2 regions of the Paenibacillus sp. FSL H7-0918 genome follow, and region 2 is predicted to be linked to the other one. Evidence: a T-box and tRNA genes for the amino acid it is inferred to sense, from the RefSeq annotation. Region 2 holds a T-box; the other holds one or more tRNA genes.

Region 1 (3,406 bases), on a different contig from region 2:
TCAGCGCGGAAACGGATAGAACCGTTTGCTTCGGACAAAGTACCATTGATAAAGTTCATTGTAGGGGATCCGATAAATCCAGCTACGAACAGGTTAGTTGGTTCATTGTACAACTCTTCAGGGGAAGCAGCTTGTTGAATGATACCATCATACATAACTACGATACGGTCACCCATTGTCATAGCTTCTGTTTGGTCATGCGTTACGTAGATACAAGTGGTTTCAAGGCGTTTAACCAGTTTAGTGATTTCAGCGCGCATTTGACCACGAAGTTTAGCATCCAAGTTGGAAAGAGGCTCATCCATCAAGAAGACTTGTGGATCACGTACGATAGCGCGTCCCAAAGCGACACGTTGGCGTTGACCACCGGAAAGTGCTTTTGGTTTACGATCTAGCAAATGCTCGATATCGAGAATTCTAGCAGCTTCACGTACTTTCTTGTCGATTTCATCTTTCTTCACTTTACGAAGTTTCAAACCGAAAGCCATGTTTTGGTATACGCTCATATGCGGATACAGGGCGTAGGATTGGAATACCATCGCGATATCGCGGTCTTTAGGTGCAACGTCGTTGACTACACGATCGCCAATGTACATTTTACCTTCGGAGATTTCTTCCAGACCAGCGATCATACGCAAAGTTGTGGATTTACCGCAACCGGATGGTCCAACCAATACTAGAAATTCCTTATCTTTAATATCAAGATTGATATCCATTACTGTTGCTTTATCTGAACCCGGGTATTTTTTGAAAATATGCTCTAAACGTACGCCTGCCATTGTATTTCCCCCTCGAGTTAATTATTGATTAATTGAAAAATTCTTTTTTCCTTGTACATTTATATTACCCTAGACGGGACACGGTGGCTATTTGCAACGTTCACAAAAAACCTATTTCCTTTTCGTCACTTTATACAAAAGCATAGTAAGCTTCACAATAGCAGCGTCCCCAAAGCTACGCACATCGGCACCCGTCTCCTGTTTTATCTTGTCCAGACGGTATAAAAGCGTGTTGCGATGAATATATAACTTCTTGGCTGTTTCACTTACATTACAATCCATCTCAAAAAACGTCTCCAGGGTCATCAGCATCTCTTTATCCGATAATACGGAAGAATAGTCGCCAATCTGTCCAAGTAACTGTTTACGCCGTGCATCAGGAATGCTGTTAACCAAACGTTCCAAATGCAGCTCCCAAGGTAAATGAATATATTCACCCACTTGGAAAATACGTCCGAGTACAATGGTCTCCCTCAGCAAGGCCACGGATCCCGTCAATCCCTTAACAGGGACTATAGCCGGAGCTACAGCCAAATGGAATACACCTACCCATTCGCTGGCTATCAGTTCGTGCAAGCCCATACTGGTCTGAGCCAGAATTTCATCTACACTCTCTTCTTCCTCATCCTTATCATCTCCGCCCGTGAGTAGTTCCTTCCGGGCCAATATTAACCATTCTTTTTCTTGAAGAGGTATAAGCAGAATTTCATTCTCAAAATAGCTGCGCAGCAGCTTCATTAAGGAACGATAAGTGATCTGCGGGCTATGTGCATTCTCACTGCTAAGTAGGAATGGAACCATATCTCCGAATAAACGTCCCTTTAGAGCCATCTCATCGGGTATCTCAGAGTCATTTTTCTCTTGCTCCAGTTCGGTGTTCAACCAGGTACCCAGCTGCCGAGCCTCCGCTTCCCCTTCTTCTCTAACCCCAGTAGCTTTTAGTGCAATTGCAAAGTTTCGAACTGCATAATTCACTAATTGTATTTCCAAAGAGTTAAGTCCATCCAATTCCACCCAGACAGCGGTTACACGTCCATCAGTCTCATATAATGGTGCCCAAAGATGACCTTCATGGATTACCGGCTGTTCTTGTGCTTCCAATCCCAGGCTAAAAAGAGAAGCTGAATGTTGCCTCCCTAACTGCTTGATTCCGGTTTTCTTTCCGGTGAGCTGCTCTAACTTTTTTCGCAATGTTTCGCTATCCATAGTCACCATACTCCACCACTTTTGCTCTTTTCGCCTATTTTAGCATATTCTCTAATATTATGTTAATCACTACAGCAGCGCGCTACTATAATACGACATAAAAACACAAAAAAAGCCACCACCCTAAGGTGATGACTTTCTGTTTGGGATGAGCCATGAAGGACTCGAACCTTCGACACCCTGATTAAAAGTCAGGTGCTCTACCAACTGAGCTAATGGCTCATAAATGGTGGGGGATGATGGATTCGAACCACCGAACACGTACGTGAGCAGATTTACAGTCTGATGCGTTTGGCCACTTCGCTAATCCCCCAAAAAAGGTGGCTCGGGACGGAATCGAACCGCCGACACGAGGATTTTCAGTCCTCTGCTCTACCGACTGAGCTACCGAGCCATAAGATTACATGACAATTAAGCGGAAAAGTCTTACACTTCCCACTCATTTTGTGGAAAAAATGGCGGAACCGACGGGATTCGAACCCGCGGTCTCCTGCGTGACAGGCAGGCATGTTAGGCCAACTACACCACGGTTCCGCATTAATTAAAAATGGTGCCGGCGAGAGGACTTGAACCCCCAACCTACTGATTACAAGTCAGTTGCTCTACCAGTTGAGCTACACCGGCACGGTGTAAAAGCAATTCTAAAAGATGAAAATGGTGGAGGCTGAGGGGATCGAACCCCCGACCCTCTGCTTGTAAGGCAGATGCTCTCCCAGCTGAGCTAAGCCTCCAGGTATTATGGTAGCGGCGAAGGGGATCGAACCCCCGACCTCACGGGTATGAACCGTACGCTCTAGCCAGCTGAGCTACACCGCCACAATAATTAGTATTGCTATGGATTGAAAATGGCGGAGAGAGTGGGATTCGAACCCACGCACCGCTTACGCAGTCTAACCCCTTAGCAGAGGGTCCCCTTATAGCCACTTGGGTATCTCTCCAAACGATATCAGTACCACAGCAATCCAAACAGGAATTTGACTCCCTGAAAACTGAATCCGAAACGAATCTGCATTCTACGTATAGGATAAGCCCTCGACCGATTAGTATTGGTCAGCTCCATGCATTGCTGCACTTCCACCTCCAACCTATCTACCTCGTCGTCTTCAAGGGGTCTTACTAATTGGGAAATCTCATCTTGAGGGGGGCTTCACGCTTAGATGCTTTCAGCGCTTATCCCGTCCGTACGTAGCTACCCAGCCATGCTCCTGGCGGAACAACTGGTGCACCAGCGGTACGTCCATCCCGGTCCTCTCGTACTAAGGACAGCTCCTCTCAAATTTCCTGCGCCCACGACAGATAGGGACCGAACTGTCTCACGACGTTCTGAACCCAGCTCGCGTACCGCTTTAATGGGCGAACAGCCCAACCCTTGGGACCTACTTCAGCCCCAGGATGCGATGAGCCGACATCGAGGTGCCAAA
Region 2 (3,406 bases):
AGCTGGCTAAGACAGAGTAGGACGAAATAGCAATTATTCGATAATCCTAAAAAAATCCATATGAGAAAAGAACCGTTTTTATAGGCGGTTCTTTTTCTTATATATTCAATCCGTCCTGATTTTTGTGGCGTTTTAATAAGATTTGGTTTTCTACACGTACCAGTCCATCCAGACAGTAGATTGATTCATGCATAAACCGTTCCATCTCTTCAAGATTCTCTACCAAGATGTGAATATGCAGAATACATGGTCCCGTCATTTCGTATAATACAGCTACGCGTTCGTTTTCCTTTAATACATCGACGATATGATTTAAATGAGCAGGTTCTACTTCAAGTTCCAGGTAGGCGGAGATTTTCTTTCCTAGCTTTTCAGCACTGATGACAATCGAGAACTGTTCAATAATCCCTTGATTGACTAGCCGATCAATACGATCTTTCACCGCGACACTTGATAAACTGACTTCTTTAGCTAGATCAGTATAGGAAATTCTGCTGTTTTGGGCCAGCCGCATCAAAATATGGTTATCGATAGGATCTAACATGCGGATTCGTTCACCTCTTTTTTCGTAATTGTATCAGAAAAAAAGTGGAAATGCCTAGTAGCGCTTTACAGTAGAAGTGTGTGACGGCATTCTCTCCTGAAGATAGTTGACATAAAAGAATTATTTCACTATACTGGCTGTAATCTTATATACGATATACGTTGAAGGAGCCCAGTAGTAACTTAGTCCCTGTTTCAGAAAGCCGGGGGTTGATGAAACCCGGTACACACTAAGCTTGCGAATTACACTTTGGAGTATCTCGGGTAATACCGAGCGGAATGGCGAACGATATCTCGTCAAGAGTGGTATCAATGGTATGCTTGAGCATAAGCGTTTCATGGGTGCAATCTGGGTGGTAACACGGTTATTCAATCGTCCCTATGTCTACAATAGACAAGGGGACGATTTTTTTTGTTTTTAAATATAAGGATTTATAGGGTTCACTTCATCAATGCTCCTTATATTTCTCGCTGAAACGGTCCCGTCCTAATCAGGAGGGCGAACCGTTTCCGCTTGGCGGACTGATGTTTCATTTATAGGATAACTACTAATTTTGAGGGGTGTAAGGCAATGAATATTATCGACGAACTAGAATGGCGCGATGCCATCAATCAACAAACAGATGCCGAAGGGCTTAGAGAACTGACCAATCAAAAATCGGTATCCCTGTACTGCGGTGTAGATCCAACAGGTGACAGTATGCATATTGGCCACTTGATTCCATTCATGGTGCTCAAAAGATTTCAACTGGCAGGACATCGTCCGGTGATTCTTATTGGTGGGGCTACGGGAACGATTGGTGATCCAAGTGGACGTCAATCCGAACGCTCTTTGCAAACGCTGGAGCAAATCCAAGCCAACGTTGACGCACTTACAGCACAGATGAAAAAACTGTTCGTGACTGATGGCGACAATCAAATCCGCATGGTGAACAACTACGATTGGACGCATAAAATCAATGTTATCGAATTTTTGCGTGACTATGGTAAAAACTTCAGCATCAATTCGATGCTTGCCAAGGATGTTGTAGCGAGCAGATTGGACAGCGGAATTTCCTTTACGGAATTCTCCTACCAAATCCTGCAATCCCTGGACTACCTGCACCTGTTCCAGCATGAAGATGTGCAGCTGCAAATCGGTGGTTCTGACCAATGGGGGAACATCACAAGTGGCTTAGATCTGATTCGTAAAAAAGAAGGTTCTGAGGCGGTAGCATTCGGACTTACCATCCCGCTTATGCTGAAAGCCGATGGTACAAAATTCGGTAAAACAGCTGGCGGAGCCATTTGGCTGGATCCGAACAAAACGACAGCTTTTGAATTCTACCAGTTCTGGGCGAATACAGATGACCGTGATGTTGTGAAATACCTGAAGTACTTTACATTCCTCTCTAAAGAACAAATTGATGCACTTGCAGAAAAGGTGCAGACCGAACCGCATAAACGTGAAGCGCAAATAACACTGGCTGAAGAAATGACCAGATTCGTGCATGGTGAGGAATTGCTGGAGCAGGCTAAACGTATTACTGCCGCTCTGTTCAGTGGAGATATTAAATCTCTAACCGCTGACGAGATCGAGCAAGGCTTCAAGGAAATGCCGACCTACGAAACGACATTGGAGTCCAAAAATATTGTGGAGTGGCTGGTAGATCTAGGAATTGAGCCATCCAAACGTCAAGCGCGTGAAGACATCACCAAAGGCGCAATTTCCATGAACGGTGAAAAAGTTAGCGATGTAGCATTTGAAGTTACAGCCAGCGAAGCCATCGGCGGACGTTTTATCATTATCCGTAAGGGTAAGAAAAACTACAGCCTGGTGAAATTGTCCTAATAATAAGAAGCCTTCCTTATGAATAAGGAAGGTTTTTTGTTGTATTTTAAGTATAGAGGCCGACTATTTGCATATTAAGTGAAATTTGAAAGGTGAAATCGTCAAAATTATGGTAAGCTTAGGATTCGTGTGATTTATGGATTAACATGATATTCTACAACTATAACAGAAAATTAGGAGTGGTAATTTGAGAAGACAAAAACCAATGACCATGGAAGAATTAATGAATGAGTTACAAGGACAGAAAACGTATCAAGAAGATCCCAATCACATCTCTTTCGAGAAATTGTTTAATGAAGCGTTTATGAGTAAGTATTCCAATTACAAAAGTTTCGATGAGTTTGTAACCAAAGGGAACTTTCAAGTAAAGACAGAAGAAGATGTTGCTGACATACCTGATGAACTGTTTGATCGTCATGTTGTTAGGGAGACGAAGTTTGCGGATTGGAAATCCATGTTGGAAACAGCGAATAGAGAATACGTCCGTAATTAATAAGACTAGTCTCTAACTACCGTTAGACTCATCCACAAAGAAACTGCACACCCTTATTGCTTTGTCCCAACGGACAATGGGGAGTGCAGTTTTTTTGTGCCCAGTTATTTGACCAGCTATGATGTTTTACTCATCGTTGACTTGCAGATCTATGATTTAATTGAACAAATAGGAATTAGGTTTTACAAAGATAGTATTACATAGGAGGGGCAGAATCGTATGACTGCATGTATACAAACCTCTAAGCAGAAGACCCTTCATGTCATGTGGAAAACCGTCTCAGAGGATTGTAATCTAGCCTGTGATTATTGCTATTACAGTACAGCCGGGGGACATCCTCAGCAACCGATCCGAGTGATGGATACGGAGCATCTGGAGCGGTTTATCGCTCAGTACATGAAAAGATCATCAGGGATAGCGACTTTCTCTTGGCAGGGTGGGGAGCCATTATTGGCCGGACTTTCGTATTTTGAACAAGTGATTTCATTCCAAGCTAAGTACGCTCCGCCTCATACGATGATCAGTAATGCACTGCAGAC

What was found. The T-box of region 2 lies ahead of tyrS (tyrosine--tRNA ligase). A T-box ahead of a tRNA ligase gene usually reads a tRNA of that ligase, here a tRNA-Tyr.
Region 1: it encodes a tRNA-Tyr, which carries the amino acid that the T-box ahead of tyrS (tyrosine--tRNA ligase) is inferred to sense. The anticodon was not compared.

What each region holds. Positions count from the first base shown of each region.
Region 1 is NZ_JBBOWJ010000005.1:48,591-51,996, reverse strand. It holds gene MHI15_RS27710 (ABC transporter ATP-binding protein) at 1-779, opposite strand, end outside; gene MHI15_RS27705 (PucR family transcriptional regulator) at 891-1,985, opposite strand; tRNA gene MHI15_RS27700 (tRNA-Lys) at 2,135-2,207, opposite strand; tRNA gene MHI15_RS27695 (tRNA-Tyr) at 2,213-2,298, opposite strand; tRNA gene MHI15_RS27690 (tRNA-Phe) at 2,307-2,379, opposite strand; tRNA gene MHI15_RS27685 (tRNA-Asp) at 2,442-2,519, opposite strand; tRNA gene MHI15_RS27680 (tRNA-Thr) at 2,534-2,609, opposite strand; tRNA gene MHI15_RS27675 (tRNA-Val) at 2,641-2,716, opposite strand; tRNA gene MHI15_RS27670 (tRNA-Met) at 2,725-2,801, opposite strand; tRNA gene MHI15_RS27665 (tRNA-Ser) at 2,832-2,923, opposite strand; rRNA gene MHI15_RS27660 (23S ribosomal RNA) at 3,006-3,406, opposite strand, start outside.
Region 2 is NZ_JBBOWJ010000001.1:185,809-189,214, reverse strand. It holds gene MHI15_RS00945 (acetamidase/formamidase family protein) at 1-20, shown strand, start outside; gene MHI15_RS00940 (Lrp/AsnC family transcriptional regulator) at 98-544, opposite strand; T-box leader at 697-927, shown strand; gene tyrS (tyrosine--tRNA ligase) at 1,115-2,374, shown strand; gene MHI15_RS00930 (hypothetical protein) at 2,580-2,867, shown strand; gene MHI15_RS00925 (anaerobic sulfatase maturase) at 3,087-3,406, shown strand, end outside.